2 regions of the Viridibacillus sp. NPDC096237 genome follow, and region 2 is predicted to be linked to the other one. Evidence: a T-box and tRNA genes for the amino acid it is inferred to sense, from the RefSeq annotation. Region 2 holds a T-box; the other holds one or more tRNA genes.
What was found. The T-box of region 2 lies ahead of leuS (leucine--tRNA ligase). A T-box ahead of a tRNA ligase gene usually reads a tRNA of that ligase, here a tRNA-Leu.
Positions count from the first base shown of each region.

Region 1: it encodes a tRNA-Leu, which carries the amino acid that the T-box ahead of leuS (leucine--tRNA ligase) is inferred to sense. The anticodon was not compared.

Region 1 is NZ_JBNNTI010000006.1:42-3,466, reverse strand. Features, by position in the region: gene ACQKMD_RS05885 (thiazolylpeptide-type bacteriocin) at 24-197, opposite strand; gene ACQKMD_RS05880 (hypothetical protein) at 738-887, opposite strand; gene ACQKMD_RS05875 (hypothetical protein) at 1,201-1,362, shown strand; tRNA gene ACQKMD_RS05870 (tRNA-Leu) at 1,663-1,744, opposite strand; tRNA gene ACQKMD_RS05865 (tRNA-Cys) at 1,787-1,860, opposite strand; tRNA gene ACQKMD_RS05860 (tRNA-Gly) at 1,873-1,947, opposite strand; tRNA gene ACQKMD_RS05855 (tRNA-Gln) at 1,956-2,027, opposite strand; tRNA gene ACQKMD_RS05850 (tRNA-His) at 2,034-2,109, opposite strand; tRNA gene ACQKMD_RS05845 (tRNA-His) at 2,159-2,234, opposite strand; tRNA gene ACQKMD_RS05840 (tRNA-Trp) at 2,249-2,322, opposite strand; tRNA gene ACQKMD_RS05835 (tRNA-Tyr) at 2,335-2,418, opposite strand; tRNA gene ACQKMD_RS05830 (tRNA-Thr) at 2,428-2,503, opposite strand; tRNA gene ACQKMD_RS05825 (tRNA-Phe) at 2,511-2,586, opposite strand; tRNA gene ACQKMD_RS05820 (tRNA-Asp) at 2,616-2,692, opposite strand; tRNA gene ACQKMD_RS05815 (tRNA-Met) at 2,696-2,772, opposite strand; tRNA gene ACQKMD_RS05810 (tRNA-Val) at 2,795-2,870, opposite strand; tRNA gene ACQKMD_RS05805 (tRNA-Glu) at 2,886-2,960, opposite strand; tRNA gene ACQKMD_RS05800 (tRNA-Ser) at 2,983-3,074, opposite strand; tRNA gene ACQKMD_RS05795 (tRNA-Asn) at 3,080-3,154, opposite strand; rRNA gene rrf (5S ribosomal RNA) at 3,166-3,281, opposite strand.
Region 2 is NZ_JBNNTI010000007.1:85,578-106,017, reverse strand. Features, by position in the region: gene ACQKMD_RS06885 (alanine/glycine:cation symporter family protein) at 1-1,421, shown strand, start outside; gene ACQKMD_RS06880 (LLM class flavin-dependent oxidoreductase) at 1,515-2,516, shown strand; gene ACQKMD_RS06875 (isoprenylcysteine carboxyl methyltransferase family protein) at 2,563-3,048, opposite strand; gene ACQKMD_RS06870 (type III polyketide synthase) at 3,107-4,174, opposite strand; gene ACQKMD_RS06865 (class I SAM-dependent methyltransferase) at 4,320-4,892, opposite strand; gene ACQKMD_RS06860 (TIGR01212 family radical SAM protein) at 4,889-5,848, opposite strand; gene ACQKMD_RS06855 (MDR family MFS transporter) at 6,012-7,190, shown strand; gene ACQKMD_RS06850 (CoA transferase subunit A) at 7,318-8,007, shown strand; gene ACQKMD_RS06845 (3-oxoacid CoA-transferase subunit B) at 8,027-8,683, shown strand; T-box leader at 8,907-9,122, shown strand; gene leuS (leucine--tRNA ligase) at 9,219-11,633, shown strand; gene ACQKMD_RS06835 (hypothetical protein) at 11,816-12,124, opposite strand; gene ACQKMD_RS06830 (NAD(P)/FAD-dependent oxidoreductase) at 12,569-13,831, opposite strand; gene ACQKMD_RS06825 (putative polysaccharide biosynthesis protein) at 13,957-15,564, shown strand; gene ACQKMD_RS06820 (pseudouridine synthase) at 15,574-16,281, shown strand; gene ACQKMD_RS06815 (DeoR family transcriptional regulator) at 16,452-16,673, opposite strand; gene pepV (dipeptidase PepV) at 17,017-18,408, shown strand; gene ACQKMD_RS06805 (right-handed parallel beta-helix repeat-containing protein) at 18,521-19,744, shown strand; gene dat (D-amino-acid transaminase) at 19,878-20,440, shown strand, end outside.

The sequences.
Region 1 (3,425 bases), on a different contig from region 2:
ACTCTAAGCCTTTAGGACGATTATTAACATGAACCGCAGCATGATGTTGAGCCGCATGTTGATGATGCCGAACAGCTTGTTGAGCCACTGCTAGCTGTTGTTTCTGGAATTGCTGATACTTCATCCAAGTCTAATAATTCTACTTCTAAATCAAATTCATTTGCATTCAGTTCTTTTTCTCGTAATTCTTTTGGCATCTTTTTTCTCCTTTCATTTTTACTTCATACATAACATAACCCGAGACTTCTACAGTTTTTCATTCCATTCATACAAACTGCTCCTCAATACTTAAATGTCCTAAGTATCTGATTTAGGTGTTGGATTTTCCTTCCTAACTGTCAACAAGACTTCCTGTGACAGCACTTGTTTTAGAAGTTCAGCTGATTTGAACAGGCAGACCGTTTCATGATTCCGGCTTTAATTTGTCTGCTGAACGATGATTGTTATATGTCAGAACGATTAGGACATGCGATAATAGACATTACTACTTCAACACCTTTTAAAAGAGCTACGAGAGAATGATTCAGAACAGACCGCACGTATTATTGAGGAATTAGTTTCTGGGTAAAACCTTGTGTTAAACCCTAATCAAAATCACCTTTTTCAATGGTTTTCTAACGATTACCTCAAAATACAAAAAAATGCCCCAAACCCTTATATAATAAAGATTTGAAGCATCTTCTTTGGGTTCAAGCTTATTCTATCTGAACCCTTCGACGTCCCAGGAGGACATGAATTTACGTTTTTAGAGTTATGTTTATTAATAAGAAAGAAACATATACTTTCGTGTACATAAAAGTAGAGAGAATTAGTGCAGCAGCATCGATAATTACATCAGCTGTTTCTTCATAATCGAAAAGGAGTAATTGCCCTGTTTTTTCTGACATCCTTATCTCTCCTATTATTGTACTTTTTCAAATAAAAAGAGATTGTCTATTAAATAGGCAATCTTTTAGAACGAATATTAAACTCGTGATTTAAAGCGTTTATAAAAATCAGTCGGGATATATCTGTGTCCAAACGCTAAAATAATTGCGTTTTTATAAGCTGGGTATACTACTCTCATATCCTCATCACCTTTTATTTCAGGGTAAGGACTCGAAAAATGGTACGATTTAAAACCTTTAAGTCCATATTTTAAATCGTCACCGATGTTACCATCTTTATAAAAAAACAGCCAGCATACAGCTGACTGCTTTATTGCCTAGCGACGTCCTACTCTCACAGGGGGAAGCCCCAAGTAGACGCTTAGGTCATGAAGACATTGAAACAACAATGAGAACTTATGCACATCTTCTAAAAGAAACCATTGAAGAAAACGATCAATTGGCAATCGATACTTTTACAGAAATGTATCAGTAGAAGAACAATTAACGCCTCACAATGTCCAAATTAAATTTTATTAAAAAAGCTCATGTTTGAAAAATAAACATGGGCTTTTTTTATTTTGCTTCCCTTAATCAATCACGTTTTCCCAGATCGCAGCTTGTGTAAAAACTTGTGTAAAATGAACCTGTCTGTGTGCAAAAAGTGTGTAAAATAATTTCGATTCGTATCGTTTCCTATCGTAACCCAAAAAATACAAAAAGCTCACAAACCCTGTTATATCAAGGTTTATGAGCTTTCTTAACTTTTTAATCGTAACGTAAATTAACCTAATGATACCGGTGGTCGGGGTCGAACCGACACTCTCGAAAGAACACGATTTTGAGTCGTGCGCGTCTGCCAATTCCGCCACACCGGCATAATATTATTACATGCAATATGTAGATATTTTAAAAATAATTGGAGGCGGCAACCGGATTTGAACCGGTGGTAGAGGTGTTGCAGACCTGTGCCTTACCACTTGGCTATGCCGCCGTAAATAAAAAATGGAGCGGAAGACGAGGTTCGAACTCGCGACCCCCACCTTGGCAAGGTGGTGTTCTACCACTGAACTACTTCCGCAAATTTAACTGGGGTACCTGGATTCGAACCAGGGCATGACGGAATCAAAATCCGTTGCCTTACCGCTTGGCTATACCCCAATAATATGGGGCGACTGATGGGAATCGAACCCACGAATGCCTGAACCACAATCAGGTGCGTTAACCACTTCGCCACAACCGCCATAATATTATCATTATATTTCAATATCATTTTATTGTCAAAAATTAAATGGGGCGACTGATGGGAATCGAACCCACGAATGCCTGAACCACAATCAGGTGCGTTAACCACTTCGCCACAACCGCCATTATAATTAAATTGGCAGGGGCAGTAGGAATCGAACCCACATCAAAGGTTTTGGAGACCTCTATTCTACCGTTAAACTATGCCCCTAAAATAAAAAAATGGTGGAGGGGGACGGATTCGAACCGCCGAACCCGAAGGAGCGGATTTACAGTCCGCCGCGTTTAGCCTCTTCGCTACCCCTCCAGAAAAACATGGTGCCGGCGAAAGGAGTCGAACCCTCGACCTACTGATTACAAGTCAGTTGCTCTACCAACTGAGCTACACCGGCATTATTATGGTGGGTCAGGACGGAATCGAACCGCCGACACTTAGAGCTTCAATCTAATGCTCTACCAACTGAGCTACTGACCCATAATAATTTAATATTCTTTTTTTAAAAATGGCGGTCCGGACGGGACTCGAACCCGCGACCTCCTGCGTGACAGGCAGGCATTCTAACCAACTGAACTACCGGACCATTTGGTTGCGGGGACAGGATTTGAACCTGTGACCTTCGGGTTATGAGCCCGACGAGCTACCGAACTGCTCCACCCCGCGATAATGGTATTATTAATTGAAATGGTGGAGGATGACGGGATCGAACCGCCGACCCCCTGCTTGTAAGGCAGGTGCTCTCCCAGCTGAGCTAATCCTCCGTGTAATGTTGTAAATGGTGACCCCTACGGGATTCGAACCCGTGTTACCGCCGTGAAAGGGCGGTGTCTTAACCGCTTGACCAAGGGGCCATATAATAAATAAGAATTTGTATGGCGGAGAGCAAGGGATTTGAACCCTTGAGACAAGGTTACTCGCCTACACGAATTCCAATCGTGCTCCTTCGGCCACTCGGACAGCTCTCCAAAAATGGCTCCGAAGGTAGGACTCGAACCTACGACCGTCCGGTTAACAGCCGGATGCTCTACCACTGAGCTACTTCGGAATAATATGATCGCCTAGCAACGTCCTACTCTCACAGGGGGAGACCCCCAACTACCATCGGCGCTAAAGAGCTTAACTTCTGTGTTCGACATGGGAACAGGTGTGACCTCTTTGCCATCATCACTAGACTATTGTATTACCTAAGGACAAGAATAATTATATCATCTTTTTAAAATTTTAGCAAGTGTTTTTTACTATTTTAAAAAAGTTTTTTATTATTCTCTCAAAACTGGATAAATTACATTGAAGTTTGTTAAGTAAAATTTGGTTAA
Region 2 (20,440 bases):
TTTACGGCATACTCGCTGTAGGTTTATTTTTCTCAATTATTACACGATTTTTACAAGTTAGATTGATAAAAGACATGTGTGTTCTTATGTTCAAAGGTGAAAAGTCGGAAAAAGGTATATCTTCATTCCAAGCAATGTCGATTGCGTTATCCGGTCGAGTAGGTACAGGTAATATTGCAGGTACAGCTACAGCTATCGCATTTGGCGGTCCAGGTGCAGTATTTTGGATGTGGGCTATCGCTTTTATTGGAGCTGCGACAGCTTACGTTGAATCGACACTCGCTCAAATTTATAAGGAAGAAAAAGATGATCAATATCGTGGAGGTCCAGCTTTCTATATTGAAAAAGGCTTAGGCAAAAAAAGTTTTGGTGTAATTTTCGCGATTAGTGCATTAATAGCAATGGCAGTTTTAATGCCGGGTGTACAAACTAATGCAATTGCAGGTGCAATGGAAAGTGCTTTTGGGATTAAAATGTGGGTTTCAGGACTTATCATAGTTGTTTTATTAGCAATTATTATTATTGGTGGTATTAAATCAATTGCAAAAGTAGCGCAATATGTCGTTCCTTTTATGGCGATTGCTTATATCTTAATGGCAATAGTGATTATTTTTATGAATATTTCTGAAGTACCAGCAGTGTTTAAATTAATCTTTGCGAATGCCTTTGCTTTGGACTCTACCTTTGGTGGTATTATTGGGGCAGCGATCGCCTGGGGGGTCAAACGTGGTATTTACTCCAATGAAGCGGGCCAAGGTACAGGAGCCCACCCTGCAGCAGCAGCAGAAGTATCTCACCCAGCTAAACAAGGTATTGTGCAAGCGGCTTCCGTCTACATTGATACGTTATTAGTATGTTCAGCAACAGCATTTATGATTTTATTTACAGGAACCTTTAATGTTTATGATGAAGCGAATGCAACATTCCTTCATCAAGGTGACTTCGGTAAAGGGATCGTGGCATCTAATATTGAGGCTGGGGCGGCGTATACACAATACGCAGTGGACTCAGCTTTACCTGGCTTCGGTTCAGGGTTTGTAGCCATAGCGTTATTCTTCTTTGCCTTTACAACCGTAATGGCGTATTACTATATCGCAGAAACTAATATATCCTATCTGTTTAAAGGAAAGACCGAGAAGGTATGGATTTGGATCATGAAATTTGTATTCTTAGCGGCAGTGTTCTATGGTACCGTGAAAACTTCTACAATAGCATGGGCTCTAGGTGATGTAGGGTTAGGATTAATGGTTTGGGTAAACGTCATAGGGATTCTATTCGTTATGAAGCCGGCTTTACTTGCATTAAAAGACTATGAAGTTCAGAAAAAACAAGGAAAAGATCCTGTGTTTAATCCAGAACCATTAGGTATAAAGAATGCAGACTTCTGGGTTAAATACAATAAAAATAAAAAATCAAAATAACATTTCAAGTACTAAGGGTGTTTCATATCCCTTAGTACTTTTTATTGGTGTTATATAATAAGTTTCGTTACTCTTTAGCTAGGAGGCGATCTTTTGGACATTCGATTAAGTATTTTAGACCAGTCACCCATTTCTGAAGGTTCCAATGCTATGGAGGCGTTGCAACAAACAACGTTTTTAGCGCAGAAAGCAGAGGAATGGGGTTATTCAAGATTCTGGGTTTCAGAACATCATGACACAACAACTTTAGCGGGTTCATCGCCTGAAATACTAATAGCTCATTTAGCGTCAGTAACAAAAAGCATTCGAGTTGGTTCAGGTGGTGTCATGCTACCTCATTATTCAGCGTATAAAGTTGCTGAGAATTTTAAGTTATTAGAAGCCTTATACCCAGGGCGCATTGATGCGGGGATGGGCAGAGCGCCAGGTGGTATGCCGCGTGCAACCCAAGCTTTACAAGATGGGAATTTTCGTGATGTCAATCAGTTCCCTACACAGATTGATAATTTACTTATGTATTTGCATGATGCAGTACCAAAAGGTCATCCATTCCAAGGTTTAAAAGCAACGCCAGTAGCCAACAGTGCACCACCTGTTTGGATGCTTGGTTCAAGTGCTAATTCAGCATATCTAGCTGCGGAAAAGGGCCTACCATATATGTTTGCCCAATTTATAAATGGTGATGGTGGCGCATCGTATGCAAAGGCATATAGAGATCGCTTTAAGCCATCTAAATATTTGCAACAGCCAAAACAAGCAGTTGCAGTTTTTGTTGTTTGTGCAGAAAATGAAGAAGATGCTAAGAGAATTGCATCATCAAAGGAACTATCTATGCTCCGTTTAGCACATGGTAAGCCATCTGCTGGAACGCCGTCTATTGAAATAGCTATGAATTATCCATATACAATCTATGATTTGCAAAGTATTGAAGAATTCCGTAAAAGATTAATTGTAGGAAATCCTCAACAAGTGAAAGAACAAATTGAAAACTTAGCAGAAGTATACCAAACAGAAGAAGTAATGCTTGTAACGATTGCTTACAATTTTGAAGACAAATTAAAATCCTTTGAATTAATTGCAAAGGAAATACTATAAAAATAACCTCTACTTAGCCAATTTAGCTATGTAGAGGTTATTTTTATTAACTAGAAATCTTATCAGATTCATTAGAAGGGTGATTGCTATATTGTGATAGTGCCTCTTCTTCTATCGGAATACGTATAAGCATCATGCCATAATTAAGCAACGTAAAAAGAATAGCCGTAAAATATTCCTGGAAAATAAGAGGTATGATGGCGATTTCAAGTGCAACAATGGCGTAATTTGGATGTGGCATCCATTTATACGGTCCCTGTTTTACAAGTTTGGCACCTGGTAAAATAATAATTTTGGTATTCCAAAAACGACCAAGTGATTGAATAGCCCAAACACGTGCAAATTGTAGTGTTAAAAAAGCTATTAGTAGAAAAGGCCAGAGCGGGCTCAGTGAAGGTTTGAACCATAAATATTCAACGAGTAGGCTACATAAAAAGAGAGTATGCAACATCACGATAAGAGGGTAGTGTCCCTGCCCAGCTTCAATAGCTCCTTTGTCTTTTTGATATCGCTCATTTGACCGTGCAACCATTAATTCACCCAAACGCTGTATACAAATTAGGGTGAAGACAATAGTAAATAGCAAGTCATCACTTCCATTCTAAGAGTAATAATTCTCCACTAAAGCCAGGACCAAGAGCGGCCATTAAACCGATATCTCCTTTGTTAGCATATTCTGTCATTGTTTTTTCTAGTACATATAAAACAGTAGGTGAAGACATATTGCCATGTTCCTGCAATATAGTTTTACTTGGTATGAGTAATTGCGAATCTATTTGTAAAGCCGTTTCATAAGCAGCCAATACTTTTTTTCCACCTGGATGTGCTACGAAATGATTGAGGTTTGACAGTCCTGTTTTATTAGCTTGCAAAAATTCTCCTACAAAAGGTGCTAGCCAGTTTTCGATAACGCTTGGAATGCTTTTGGCGAAAATGACGTGAAAGCCTGTATTTTCAACAGCCCATCCCATGACATCTTCTGAGTCTGGAAGCCATTTGGAAGCGGTAGCTTGAATAGCGGGTAGTGGTTGACGAGAAGGCGCCATGACAGCATCGCCACAAACGAGTGCACAAGCGACACCATCTCCAAAAAGGGATGTGCCAATAAGGTTACTTTTAGTAAAATCATTAGCCTGGAAGGTAAGGCTACATAGCTCAATACATAGTACTAAAACTTTTGCTGCAGGATGGGCAATACAGTAGTCATTAGCCCGACTAATTCCTGCGGCACCACCGCCACAACCTAAGCCCCAAATAGGGATCCGTACAACATGCTCAGAAAAAGGGAGTTTGTTCATAATTCGAGCATCAATACTTGGCGTGGAAATACCAGTACTAGAGATAAATACAATCGCATCAATATCCTTCGTACTTACCCCACCAGCTTTTTCTAAACATCGCTCAATAGCAGTAACGCCAAAAGAGACAGCATGCTCAATGTAAAGTCGATTACGTTCAGCGAAATCATGATCTTGTTTATACCAATCAATTGGCATAGTAAGATGGCGATTAAGAATTTCACCATTTTCAAAAACTTTTAGATAGCGCTCGAGTTGAGTTATTTTTTGTGAAAAAAGAGTACGAACAAAATGCTCAGCTTGAGTTTGTACTAATTTAAACGGAGGATTATATGTACTAACTGCATGGATTTTTGGCATACTGATTCTCCTTATTAATATAGAATGTTATTAGTATCACTATGTGTAATACCTTTTATTCATGTATTTTTTAAAGGGAATGAGTTGAAAAAAGACTTCTATTACCTGAATGAACGGTAATAGAAGTAATAAATTGGTAGTCAGGCTATGGTAGGTCCTTCATTTTCTCTAGAGCGATGATAAATGGAGGATCATTCTTTTGATTAATAAATTCATAACGTAATACATGAACATATTTTTGTGGAAGGTCACTAACAAAGGCTAATAATCTGTCGCGCTCATCCTTGCCACCTTCATGACCATGATACACAACGAGAATAATCATACCACCAACATGTAGTAGGTCTAGTAAGTTTGAAACAGCTTCGATTGTAGTATCAGGCTTTGTGACAATTGAGTGCTCACTGCCAGGTAAATAACCGAGATTAAAAATAGCTGCTCTAATAGGTTCTGAAACATATTGTTTTACATTTTGATGTCCATCTAAAATAACTGTGGCTTGCTTGTCTAATTGGCTTTCAGCAAGGCGTGACTTTGTTGCGTCAACAGCTTGCTGCTGCACATCAAAAGCATAGACATGACCTGTATCACCTACAAGCTCTGCTAAAAAGGCTGTATCATGACCATTACCAGCTGTCGCATCAACAACAGAATCGCCAACTACTACTGTATCTGCTAGTAAAGCTTTTGTGTATTGCAGAACGCGTTGAAGTTTCATTTAGTTGTCACTTCCGCATTGTAAAGCTTCCCTTGCCAGCTACCTCGTCTTTCTAGTTCGGCATCAATGCCATTTAAAACTTCCCACTTGTTAACACTCCACATTGGACCAATCATTAAGTCGATAGGTCCGTCACCAGTAATTCGGTGTACGATCATTTCAGGGGGAATAATTTCTAGTTGGTCAGCTACCAGCTTAATATATTCATCCTTATCCAGAAATTCAAGGATACCTTTTTCGTATTGTTTAACCATAGGTGTACCTTTTAATAAATGAAGTAGATGAATTTTAATCCCTTGTACATCAAGATTAGCGACAGCTCGTGCAGTCTCCATCATCATTTTATTTGTTTCTAGAGGTAACCCGTTAATGATATGACTACATACTCGAATATTATGCTTGCGTAATTTTTCGACGCCTTCAACATAAGTCGCAAAATCATGTGCACGGTTAATCATTGTCGCTGTTTTTTCATGGACAGTTTGTAAACCTAGTTCTACCCATAAATAAGTTCTTTCGTTAAGTTCAGCTAAATATTCAACGACATCATCAGGTAAGCAATCAGGTCGGGTAGCAATACTAATCCCCATAACACCTTCTTGGGCTAAAGCTGCCTCAAATTTCTCTTTTAAGATTGGTAATGGAGCATGTGTATTTGTATACGCTTGGAAATAAGCCATCGTTTTGCCGTTTTTCCATTTTTGCTCCATCTTATGTTTAATTTTTTCGAATTGAACTGGAATTGGGTCAACGCGATCACCAGCGAAGTCTCCCGAGCCAGCTGCACTACAAAATGTACATCCACCAAATGCTACAGTACCATCACGGTTTGGGCAGTCAAAACCTGCATCCAAAGCTACTTTATATACTTTGTGACCAAACTCGTCACGTAAATATCGATTCCATGTATAATAACGTTTCCCATCAGAAGGGAACGGAAATAAATTTTCAGTCATGCATTTTCACTCCTCTAACGAACTATTTTAACATGGGAATGGCCTATACATCGAATCATTTTGTTTAAGTGAAAAAAATAATAGAAAAAAGCTTATTGGGGTTGTTGAAATAGTGGAAATGAAATAAAATTATTTAGTTACACGAAACAATGGGGGTATGGGGATGCCGAAAAGTGTCTGGTTATTAATTATTGGGATGCTTGTAAATGTTACAGGTAGTTCGTTTTTATGGCCGTTAAATACAATTTATATGCATGATCATCTAGGGCAATCTCTATCTGTGGCAGGACTTGTGTTAATGGCAAATAGCGCTGCAGGTGTTGTTGGTAATTTACTAGGTGGTTATTTATTTGACCGATATGGCGGTTATAAGGCAATAATGTTCGGCATTATTGTGACGATTTTAGGTCTAATCGGCTTAACGATTTGGCATGGTTGGCCACATTATGTGTGGTTTTTAACACTTATTGGTTTTAGCGGTGGAGTAGTATTCCCAAGTATGTTCGCAATGGTAGGTACTGCTTGGCCTGAAGGGGGTCGACGTGGATTTAATGCGATTTACTTAGCTCAAAACTTAGGAGTAGCGATTGGGCCAGCTCTTGCAGGAGTCGTGGCATCGTATAGTTTTGACTATTTATTCAGTGCGAATTTATTAATGTATATTGTATTTTTCTTTATTGCATTTTATGGATTTCGTTCAATGGGTGAACAATCAATGGGGCCAACATCTGTTGTCAGTGAAAGTAAACACGTGAAGGATAAATCCTCTTTTATAGCACTATTAATATTATCATCAGGTTTCCTATTCAGTTGGATTGCCTATTCACAATGGACGACAACAATTTCATCTTATACACAAGATTTAGGTATTTCATTGAAGCAATATAGTTTGCTTTGGACTGTAAATGGTTTACTGATTGTAATTGGGCAACCACTGATTAATCCGATTGTAAAGAAATTGGAACATCTCATGAAAGCTCAGCTAGTGTTAGGGATTGCCATTTACATCATATCCTTTATTGTAGTGAGCTTTGCAGAATCATTCCAGATGTTCATGGTCGCGATTATCATTTTAACTTTTGGTGAAATGTTCGTATGGCCAGCAATTCCTACAATTGCTAGCGCATTGGCGCCAAAAGGACGGGATGGATTTTATCAAGGGATTGTAAATAGTGCAGCGATGATAGGTCGTATGGTCGGACCCTTCATAGGGGGAGTATTGGCTGATCAACTAGGAATGCATATCATGTTTATCGTTTTAACGATTTTCCTTGCGATTGCGATAATACCTTACATCATGTATGACCGACCGTTGAAAGATAAAAAAACTGAGAGTCTTTGAGATTCTCAGTTTTTTGTTTGTATAAAATACTAAATAAATACATATATTTGCTAGAATTTGAATATTTGATACTTGTTTGCGAAAATAGAAGAGGGAGAAATTTCAAATAAAGAAAGGGGTAAGAAAGGTGAAGCCTATATATACTTCTGCAAGTGAAGCTATTGCTGACATTCAAGATGGTATGACGCTTATGGTTGGTGGATTTGGCTTAGTTGGTATTCCAGAGCAACTCATTTTAGCTTTAGTTGAAAAAGAAGTGAAAGACCTAACCATTATTTCAAATAATTGTGGTGTAGATGATTGGGGACTTGGACTTTTGCTACATAAAAAACAAATAAAGAAAATGATCGGCTCTTATGTAGGGGAAAATAAGGAATTCGAGCGTCAAGTGCTATCTGGTGAAATTGAGGTAGAACTGACACCTCAAGGTACACTAGCCGAGAAAATCCGTGCAGGAGGAGCAGGGATTCCAGCATTTTATACACCTGCGGGAGTGGGGACTCCAGTTGCGGAAGGAAAGGAAACGCGCATATTCGATGGTAAGGAATATGTTTTAGAGGAAGCATTACGTGCAGACTTTTCCTTAATCAGGGCAGCTAAGGCAGATCGTTTTGGTAATTTAATTTATAACAAAACAGCACAAAATTTTAATCCAATCATGGCTGCAGCTGGGCGTTTTACAATTGCTGAGGTAGAGGAACTAGTGGAGCCAGGGGATATTGATGCTAACCAAGTTCAAACACCGAGTATTTACGTCCAAGGCATAGTACAGGCAAAACAGGAAAAAAGAATTGAACGTTTAATGATTCGTTCTTAAAGAAAGGGGACTTTGAGATATGAATGTAAGAGAAATAATTGCACGCCGTGCGGAGCAGGAAATTGCTGACGGGAATTATGTTAATTTAGGAATTGGTATGCCAACATTAGTGGCTAATTATATAGCACCAAATAAAGTGGTTATTTTACAATCAGAAAATGGATTGTTAGGAATTGGACCTTATCCGACAGAGGATGAGGTAGATCCTGATCTGATCAATGCAGGGAAAGAAACGGTGACAACAATCCCTGGCTCTGCTTTCTTTAGCAATGCCGAATCCTTTGCTATGATCCGCGGGGGACATATTGATGTCGCTATTTTAGGTGGAATGGAAGTGTCTGAAACTGGTGACTTAGCCAATTGGATGATTCCAGGGAAAATGATTAAAGGTATGGGCGGAGCGATGGACTTAGTACATGGTGCCAAGAAAATTATCGTTATAATGGAACATGTAGCAAAAGATGGATCGCCTAAGATTAAAAAGGCTTGTGAGCTACCTTTGACAGGAAAGACTGTTGTCGACAAGATCATTACTGATCGTGCTGTCATTGATGTAACACCTTCAGGACTGGTACTAAGAGAAGTGTTTGAAGGATATACAGTAGAAGAAGTTGTCGCAGCTACTGGAGCAAATTTAAACGTTGAAAATGTGCAAGAAAATGTAGTTGTTAGATAAGGTATTTCTATATGAAAAAGAAAGGCATATGAAATACCTTTCTTTTTTTATTGATAAAACTTATATAATTGGTGTCTTTTACTTCACACCTAAATAGAGGGAACTCGCCCCTATACATTTAATAGAGTGTATTCGTTTAGGAAAATATAATCCTATTATTTCCAAATGTTTTTTAAAATTGCTTGTCATTTTCGCTCAATTCGATTAGAATTAGATTCAATATAACAAGACTATGATAAGGAATAGTAAATTTATTTGATTTTCAAGAGAGCTAGCGGGTGGTGTAAGCTAGTAAATGGATAAATTGAACTCGCCTTGGAGTCTGCAATGGTGAATACAAGTGTAACCAAAGCCGTTTTCCGCGTTAAGGAGTCAAGTTGAGTGTCATACACTAATTTGGGTGGTACCGCGGGAAACTTTTTAAGCTCTCGTCCCTTTTTCTAGGGACGGGAGTTTTTGTTTTGTCTATAGAATAGGAATATTATGACAATGCAATTGGCGAAACTTGTTTTGTTAGTTTAAGGAGGAGAAATCATTGAATTTTAATCATCAAGAAATCGAGAAGAAATGGCAATCGTATTGGGCAGAACATAATACATTTAAAACTGTTAATGACGAGTCAAAGCCAAAATTTTATGCACTAGATATGTTCCCTTATCCATCAGGAGCAGGTTTACATGTTGGACACCCTGAAGGATATACAGCAACAGATATTTTAAGTCGTTTCAAACGTATGCAAGGCTATAATGTCCTTCACCCAATTGGTTGGGATGCATTCGGACTACCGGCTGAACAATACGCTCTAGACACAGGTAATGACCCAGCTGAATTTACTGCAAAAAATATTGCGACATTTAAACGTCAAATTCAAGAACTTGGCTTCTCATATGACTGGGATCGCGAAATCAATACAACAGATCCAAGTTACTATAAATGGACTCAATGGATTTTTGTTCAACTATATAAAAAAGGCTTAGCTTATATTGATGAAGTAGCTGTAAACTGGTGCCCAGCACTTGGTACAGTACTTGCCAATGAAGAAGTAATTGATGGTAAATCAGAACGTGGCGGACACCCTGTTGAACGCCGTCCTATGAAACAATGGATGCTGAAAATTACTGCTTATGCTGATCGTTTAGTTGACGATTTAGAAGAAGTTGATTGGCCAGAAAATATTAAAGATATGCAACGTCACTGGATTGGTCGCTCTGAAGGTGCAGAAGTGGTATTCACGGTAGATGGTACAAATCAATCGTTCCGTGTGTTCACAACACGTCCGGATACATTATTTGGTGCTACTTATGCAGTACTTGCTCCGGAACACAAACTAGTAGCAGAAATTACAACAGATGCGCAAAAAGCAGCGGTTGAAGCATACTTAGACGAAGTGAAAATGAAATCAGACCTTGAACGTACTGACCTTGCAAAAGAAAAAACAGGTGTATTCACAGGCGCTTATGCTATTAATCCGATTAATGGCGAAAAGATGCCAATTTGGATTGCTGACTATGTACTTGCAACATATGGTACAGGTGCAATTATGGCTGTACCTGCTCATGACGAACGTGACTATGAATTTGCGAAACAATTCGATTTACCAATCGTTGAAGTTGTAGCTGGTGGAGACATAGAAAAAGAAGCTTACGCTGGAGAAGGAAAACATATTAACTCTGGGTTCCTTGATGGTTTAGGTAAAGAAGAAGCCATTGCAAAAGCGATTGAATGGTTAGAAGAAAAAGGTGTCGGTGAAAAGAAAATTTCTTATCGTCTACGCGACTGGTTATTTAGTCGCCAACGTTATTGGGGCGAGCCAATTCCAGTTATCCATTGGGAAGATGGCGAAGTAACAACGCTTGATGAATCAGAGCTACCACTTATTTTACCTAAAACAGATGATATCCGCCCAAGTGGAACAGGTGAATCACCACTTGCGAATATTGAAGAGTGGGTAAATGTAGTTGACCCTGTAACAGGCAAAAAAGGCCGTCGTGAAACAAATACTATGCCACAATGGGCTGGCTCAAGCTGGTACTTCCTACGTTACATTGATCCAACGAATGATGAAATGCTGGCAGATCCAGAGTTATTAAAACGCTGGTTACCAGTTGATATTTACATTGGTGGTCAAGAACACGCTGTTCTGCACTTACTATATGCTCGTTTCTGGCATAAAGTATTATATGATCTAGGTGTTGTACCGACTAAAGAACCTTTCCAAAAATTATTCAACCAAGGGATGATTTTAGGAGAAGGTAATGAGAAAATGTCTAAATCAAAAGGGAATGTAGTAAACCCTGACGATATCATTGCGAGCCACGGAGCAGATACACTTCGTCTTTACGAAATGTTCATGGGCCCACTTGAAGCATCTATTCCATGGTCTGAAAACGGCCTTGATGGAGCTCGACGCTTCTTAGATCGTATATGGCGTCTATTTATCAACGAAGATGGTACAGTATCAGATAAAATCCAAGCTTCAGATGATACAACTTTAGAAAAAGTGTATAACCAAACAGTGAAAAAAGTAACTGAAAACTACGAGCATATCCGTTTCAACACAGCTATTTCCCAAATGATGGTATTCATCAACGATTGCTACAAAGCAGACGTCGTGCCGACAGCTTATGCTGAAGGCTTTGTTAAAATGTTAGCGCCAATTGCTCCACATATTGCTGAAGAGTTATGGGCGAAGTTTGGTCAAGAAGAAACATTAACTTATGATGCATGGCCAACGTTTGATGAGGCGAAACTAACTGACGACGAAATTGAAGTTGTAGTGCAAGTAAACGGTAAAGTAAAAGCCAAAATTTTAGTATCCAAAGACGCATCTTGTGAAGATTTACAAGAAATTGCGCTCGCAGATGAAAAAATTGCTGAACAAATTGCCGGAAAAGAAATTAAAAAAATTATCGCTGTTCCTGGGAAACTTGTGAATATTGTAGCGATTTAAACTCCGCCACTTTTAATTCTGGTATATAACAAATAAACCACATCTTCTCTTAATTATGCGAGAGAAGATGTGGTTTTTTCATTTTTAGATAATGTGCGGAGTACTAAATTTTCATCTTCAATTACAAAAAAATACACAGCCTTTATTTTAAAAAAAGAAACTGTGTATTTATATTGCGTATTTTAAAAATCTCTCTGTACGGAACCTTTACCTAGGCCAATGAAAAAATCAATGAAGTAAGCAACAACGATTAATATGTGAATGACCCAACCAAGGATAGGAATCCAAGTCAGTAAAGTTAAAATAATCGCTAAAATTGGTACAATTTTTGAGTGACCAGTAACAAAACGTAGGACAAGAACTATTACGTGAATAACGAGCGCAGTAGTTAAAGCTGAATATCCAGAACCAATCATAATAGCTCCGCCTAAAATGGGGATAGCTAATAATAACTCATATAGAAAAGCAATAATTGTAGGGATTAAGAACATATATATTACCTCCTGATTAAATATGATACCCTTTATACGTTTGATAACAACATTAGTTGCAAATTTATTTACATGACGAATTGTAATATTAAGTGCAACACCAAGACGAAATAGAAAATGCCCATAACGATTCCGTTTTTGCGCGATGCTTATCGATACCGAAAATTTCTAATAAGCTTTTCCTTCCGATTACATCCACTGATGCCAAGATTGAGATTAACTACTTAAAAGATAGGGAAAGCGCATCTAATCAATGCTTTCCCTATCTTTTTGTTATGGATTATATATAACAAATTAACTGAGCAATATACTCCGGATCATACACGTAGCAGTTTATTCAAGTGTGATATACATTACCTTTAAACAAAGAGAGTCCATCAAATTAGATTTTAGGGACTCTTTTTTTGAAAAAGGTTTAAGCACAAAAACTACAGACAAGAGATATTAAGATTCAACAGATTGAGCCGCGCTCATCCCTGCAATTCTCCCAGTAACTAGAGCAGAGGTAATATTATAACCACCTGTATAACCATGTACATCTAAAATTTCACCACAAAAAAATAGCCCAGGTTTCTTTTTAGAAGCCATTGTTTTAGGTTCTATTTCTTTTACTGAAACGCCACCACCAGTAACGAAAGCTTTTTCTAGTGGTTGTGTACCATTAACGGTCATCTCAAATGCTACCAATTCTTTTGCAAATAAACGTGTTTTATCGGCAGCGAGATCAGCACCTATAGACTGTGGATCAAGACCAGCACGTTCAAGTAAGAATAATAGCCAACGTTCAAGTACATTGCCTTTCCAAACGTTTTTTAAAGCTTTTTTCGGCTCATCTTTTGCCAATTTAAAGAGCATTTGGAATGCAGATTCTTCGTTGTAATCCATTAATGATTGGATGCGAATTGTAACTGGGTTACCACCGTTTTTCTTCATTTCTTTTACGACAAATTGGCTACAGCGTAGAATGGCAGGTCCACTTAAACCAAAATGGGTGAAAAGCATGTCCATTTGGTGTGTTATTAATGGTTTACCTTTTTTGTTTAGTACGGAAACAGCTACATCACGTAGTGCTAATCCTTGTAGATCGCGAAGGCGGATGAAGTTTTCGTTAGAGAGTAGGGGAACTTCTGTTGGATAGAGATCCGTTACAGTATGACCGGCCTTCTCAGCCCAAGGATAGCCATCTCCTGTAGAGCCTGTTTGTGGTACTGCTTTACCACCCACTGCGACTACGACTGCATTTGAGCGTATTTCTTCGCTATTTGCTAAGCGTACGCCTAGAATCTTGTCGTCATCCATTAATAATTTACTAACGGTTGTACTTAATCGAACATCTACTTTTAAGCGATGTAATTCGTTTATCATGGCATCTACAACGTCTTGGGCACGATTGGAGACAGGGAACATACGCCCATGGTCTTCTTCTTTTAGAGCAACGCCTAAGCCTTCAAAAAAGGCAATGATATCTTCGTTGTTATAAACAGTAAATGGACTGTATAAGAATCGACCATTTCCTGGAATGTGTTTAACGATTTCTTCGACAGGTAGACGATTTGTGACATTACAGCGACCGCCACCTGAGATAGCTAATTTCTTACCTAATTTAGTGCCCTTTTCAAGCAGTAATACTTTCTTTTTTTCAGTGCCAGCAGCGATTGCGGCCATTAGGCCCGAGGGACCCCCACCGATTATTATGACGTCATACATATATGTGAACTCACTTTCTTTTTTTATTTATTATACATGATTTAAATAAACTATTTGAGTAATTGTTCTTTGAGTTGTAAACTATCATTTAGGTTCATTAGATTTACGAAGAATGGAAGGGTTGTATGTCATCATTAATGAAAGGCACTGCCATTTTAACTATTGGCATGTTTTTATCGAAAGTACTTGGCCTCGTCTACATATTCCCGTTTTACGCCATTATAGGGCAAGAAAATGTGGCGTTATATTCGTATGCCTACATTCCATATACGATAATGCTATCGGTGGCGATTTCAGGCGCACCAATTGCAGTTTCAAAATTTGTATCGAAATACAATAGTATAGGTGATTATGAGTCAGGACGAAAACTTGTGAAGTCTGGTTTGCTTATTATGACGATCACTGGTTTTTTATCATTTTTAATCCTTTATTTACTGGCAACGCCGATTGCACATTTAGTTATTAAAGATGAAGAGCAAATTTTTTCTGTTGCTCAAATAGCTTCAGTTATTCGATGGGTTAGTTTCGCGCTTATTGTTGTACCATTTATGAGTTTAGCACGTGGTTTCTTCCAAGGTTATGACCATATGAAACCAACTGCTATTTCTCAATTAATCGAGCAAATTGTGCGTATTATAGCGCTATTAGTTGGTTCGTTTTTAATAATAAAAGTATTTGGTGGTTTAGCAGAGACAGCTGTGTCATTTGCTGTGTTTTCAGCATTTATCGGAGCACTTGGAGGATTAGTGATTCTCTATTATTATTGGAACCGATTGAAGCCGGAGTTTGATTTGAAACTTGCGCAAAGTGTTTCTTCAGGAAAGTTATCATATAAAGAAATCTATTCAGAAGTTATTCGTTATTCCATTCCATTTGTTTTCGTGGGGGTGGCTAATCCACTGTTCCAATTGGTGGATATGCTGACATTCAATACAGCGATGGCGAATATTGGACTTTCTAAAGTAACGGATATTTATCTGGGCATGTTAAATTTCAATACACATAAAATTGTCATTATTCCTGTTATGCTTGCTACAGGTTTTTCAATGGCTTTAGTACCAACGATTACGCAATATTACACGAAAAAAGAACATGGTTCGTTGATAAATGCAATGGATAAAACATATCAAATATTATTGTTTATTACATTACCAGCTGTAGTTGGTATTTCACTTTTATCTACTGATTTGTACCATGTGCTTTATTCAAATAGTGCAGCAGGAGCGAGTATTTTAGCCACCTATGCACCAGTAGCCATTTTATTTGCGTTCTTCCAAGTAACAGCGGCATTACTACAAGGCATTGATTATCAAAAATGGATTGTTTTAAGCTTATTAACAGGCATTTTGATTAAACTGGCGATTAATATTCCTTTGATAGAAGCGATGCAAACAAAAGGTGCTATATTAGCAACAGCGATTGGTTATATGGTTTCGATTACAATTAATATGCTTGTATTAAAAAAAGCGCTAGATTATAGATCAAAACTGGTCATTAGACGTTCAATACTAATCATTGTATTAACTGTTGTTATGGCCGCATTTGTTATTGTCGTGCATAAAGGGTTAACATTGATTGTACCAGATCCTTCTAAAGGGCTAGCGCTAATAAATGTAGTGATTTGTTCATGTGTAGGGGGAGTTGTTTATGCTTTCCTTTCACTACGAATCGGCTTAGCCCAAAAATTATTAGGAGAACGAATCACAAGAATTTCACGCAAGCTTGGAATGTAGGAGGAAAAAATGCGCTTAGATAAATTATTATCCAATATGGGCTACGGCTCTCGTAAAGAAGTAAAACAGTTACTGAAAATGAAAGCAGTAACTGTTGATGGAGAAGTAGCAAAAGATGTTTCGAAACATGTAGACCCTGTAAAACAAAATGTATCAGTACTAGGTGAGCGAGTGCATTATCAAGAATTCATTTACTTGATGATGCATAAGCCACCGGGTGTTATTTCAGCAACAGAAGACTTGCACGATCAGACCGTTATTGACTTACTGGATCCTTTTCACGCACATTTTGAACCGTTCCCTGTAGGACGTTTAGATAAAGATACAGAAGGGTTACTGTTGATCACAAATGATGGTGGATTAACACATAACTTATTGTCACCGAAAAAGCATGTTCCGAAAGTATATTATGCGCAAATTGATGGTGAAGTAACAGAAGCGGATATTGAAGCATTTTCAAGAGGTGTAGTGCTAGAAGATGGTTATATGACAAAGCCTGGCGAACTAGTTATTTTAAACGCAGGCCCTACATCTGAAATAGAATTGACGATTTCAGAAGGAAAGTTCCATCAGGTGAAGCGTATGTTTGAGTCCGTTGGTAAAAAGGTGACGTATTTGAAACGTTTATCGATGGGATTATTAAAATTAGATGAGCAATTAGAACTTGGTGAATATCGTGAATTAACTGAGGATGAATTGAATAGTTTAAAATCTTAAAACAAAAAGAATGACCAAGCGACGCAGCATGGTCATTCTTCTTTTTACATGTTATGAGTTTAAAAGTAAATTTGAAAAGACGTTTTTGCAATCAGCATGATAAATCTAATAAAGGCAAATGGTAACGTCTTGTTCAACGAAAAGCGTGAGATCTAACTCGTCGAATGGTTCTATGATGTCATTTTCACTTTTTTACGCGTCGTTGTCCAGTTACCTCGACTTGGGCTTTCCACCAAGTCATTAAAGGCTAACACATTCAAATCTCTTTGAATGGTGCGAGGAGTGATGCCGAATTCATCGACTAAATCTTGTGTAGTTACAGTCCCATTGCTAAGAATGTACATATACACATCTTTAATACGATTGAGCATCCGATCAGTAGTTGGTTTCAAAGTTGAACCACTCCTTCATCTTAATTCTCATGGCAAAGACTAGCGGACGACAATATATGCGAGGTATTTCAGGCTTTTTTTCTTTTGCCTTAGACATCCCCTTCTCTTAGTTGATCGTCAGAATATGATTGTCTGACAATTCAATTATAACGAAAAATCTAATACTTTTCCAACGTTTTGTTTGGATTTACAAAGTTGTAACAGTATGTTCATAGTTATATGCGAATTATTTTATGGTTGAATTGGTAGAATGTTCGTGTATTGGTAAACTCTATGTTATTTCTATCTTCGAAGAAAGTAACCGTGTAAAATGGATTTATGAAAAGTGTAAGGAGGAACGAATATGGAATGGTTAAAACAAGCTCATGCAAGACAAGACGAATTGATTAAAGAATTACAGGAATTAGTACAAATTGAAAGCGTTTTAGATGAAACAACAATTTCAGCAAATGCACCTTTTGGTGAAGGTCCATTAAAAGCTATGGAATGGTTATTACAAAAAGGTGAAGAGCAAGGGTTATTGACAAAAAATATCGATAATATGGCAGGGCATATTGAAATGGGTCAAGGTGAAGAATTAGTCGGAATCCTTTGTCATGTTGATGTTGTGCCTGCAGGTAGTGATTGGCAACACCCTCCATTTGGTGGTGTAGTAGAGGACGGCAAATTATTTGGACGAGGTGCAATTGATGATAAAGGTCCAACAATGGCTGCTTGGCTCGCTATGAAAATGGTGAAGGATGCAGGTATTCAATTAGATCGCAGAGTACGATTAATTATTGGTTCTGATGAAGAGACTGGATTCCGTTGTGTAAATCGCTATTTTGAAAAAGAAGAAATGCCAACATTAGGATTTGCACCTGATGCGGATTTTCCAATTATTAATGCTGAAAAAGGAATTGCAGTATTGGTATTTAGCCAACAGCAAAAAGTGGCTGAAAACGAACAATTAATTTCTTTCAAAGCAGGTCATCGTACGAATATGGTGCCTGATTTTGCCGAAGCCAAAATTCAAACTGTATCTGCTAATATTGATGAATCATTCCAAGCATATTTAGAAAATAATAGCTTACAAGGTACTATTGAAAAGGCGTCTGATGTATTTACTGTTTCGATTAAAGGTAAGTCTGCTCATGCAATGGAGCCAAATGATGGTGTGAATGCAGCAGTAAAATTAGCAGCCTTTTTGAATACACAATTATCTACTCCTGGGTCAAAAGAATTTGTACAGTTTTTAGTTACTGCATTTGGTGAAGGAACTCGTGGACATGCTTTAGGACTAGCTTTCAATGATGACATGTCTGGTGATACTACACTTAACGCAGGAGTAGTATCATTTGAAGCAGGTAAAGGCGGAGAAGTACAAGTAAGTTTACGTTATTCTGTGACATATCCATATGATGAAAAAATAACCGCAGTTCAGCAACATCTTGCTAAAATCGGATATGCTCTAGATATCGTCGAAAATTCAGCGCCGCATTATGTAGAGGAGAAAGAAGAGCTAATCCAGAAGCTAATTAAAGTTTATGAGCGTAATACGGGAGAAAAAGCCGAGCTATTATCAATCGGTGGGGGTACTTACGCACGGGAATTAAAAACAGGTGTAGCGTTTGGTATGTTGTTCCCAGGCGAGCCTGATATCGCACACCAGGCAGATGAATTTGTTGTAGTAGAAAACTTAGTAAAGGCTGCTGCCATTTATGCAGATGCCATTGTCGAACTTGCAACTAAATAAGATTTACCTTTTTTGAAGTAGAAAAGTATAGTACACTAATTATTAACCCCCTTTCTAATTTTTGGATGGGGGTTAATTATATAATACTCAAGATAAAGGAGATTTTAGATCAATGCTTAATTTTAAGAGAATAAGTATTTTATTTGGAGCAACATTTCTATTATTTAGTCTACTAGTATACATATCAACAGATGCAGCAAATGCCACAGGTGAAGATGATAAGCCTGTCTACACGGTTACCCCTTTATCAGAACCAATCAATGAAAATTATAAGAACTATTCAACATATACAAATGAAACAATGCAATATTATATGTTACGTTCATATCTTGAAAAACTAGAAAATACGGGTGGCGGTACACTGATTTTGAATGAAGGTACATATATAGTTACAAATGCACTGTATGTACCATCTAATGTAACAATTGAATTTGAAGATGGTGTAAAAATTATTAAAGCAACAGATACGGGCACTAGCATGAGCCCATCCAAATCTGTATTCCAATTTGTAAGACCATCGAAAGCAAAAGAAGATGACGCATATGGCAAATTTAAAGGAGAAAAGAATATTTCTTTAATTGGCCATGGGGAAGTAACGATTGATATGGATTTTGATCTTGCTGCTATCGCCATTATTATGGGGCATAACCAAAACATAGTTGTAGATAATATTGCTTTTTTAAATATGTACTCAGGACATTTTATTGAAATGGATGCTTCAAAAAATGTAGTTGTGAAAAACTGTACATTTGACGGCTCTAGAAACTATCTAGGCTATAATAAAGAAGCCATTAACATTGATACACCAGATGCAAAAACAAGTGGTTGGAGCCAAATCTGGAGTAAATTTGACGCTCAGCCAAATTTCAATGTCGTCATTGAAAACAATAAATTTAATCTACTTGACCGAGCAATTGGAACGCATAAATATTCAGGTGGAAAATACCATGATCGTATTATTATTAGAAATAATGAAATTACCAATATGCGTGCAGATGCAATTCGTGTAATGAATTGGTCAAATTCAGTTATTGAAAATAATACCATCACAAATGTAAATGAAGGGAATTTACGTGGTATTTTAGCAAGTGGTGCAGTAAATCCAACTTTTCAAAATAATGTATTCACTAACGTCAGTCGTGCAATGCAATTTATCGTTTGGCAGAATAATGGACCAGGGGAAGAATATGAGCCTATTTTTAATGATTTAAGTGAAAAGAATAAAAAAGCATTAGCTATGAACAAGGGATATAACATGAAAGAAGATTTTATCCGCATATCCAATGAAGAGTTTAAAAATTACTTGAAACCTGAAAAAATATATATAAAAAAATAATAAATTCAATTTATTTTTGACGCTAAAAGTGCAATGAAGTATATTTATTCATTGCGCTTTTTTGATGTTTATGATAAAAATGAGGCAGATAACTAAGAATAATTGTTTAGAAACAACATGAGGAGATGCTTGAATGAAAACGATGCTTTGGAATAACCGTTTAGTAAAAGAGGAAGAAATCCAACTTTCTGTAGAAGACCGTGGCTATCAATTTGGTGACGGTGTTTATGAGGTCATTAAAATTTATAAAGGTTCAATGTTCACAGTAACTGAGCATATTGATCGCTTTTATGAAAGCGCTAAAAAAATTAGTATAGTGATTCCGTATACGAAGGACGTTCTTCATAAAATGTTATATGATTTGATTGAAGACAATGAAATTGATAATGGATATGTCTATTTTCAAATTACCCGTGGTTCTTCACCACGTGCGCATGCATTCCCAGTTACTCCGGTTGAACCTGTCTTCATCGCTTATACAATGAAAGGCGAGCGTTCAATTGAGAAGTATGAAAAGGGTGTAAAAGCTAAATTTATAGAAGATATTCGTTGGTTACGCTGTGATATTAAAAGCTTAAACTTACTAGGTAATGTGTTAGCAAAAGAAGCTGCTCAAAAAGCAGGTTGTTATGAAGCAATCCAACATCGTGGTAAAATCGTAACTGAGGGCTCTTCATCAAATATGTATGGTATTAA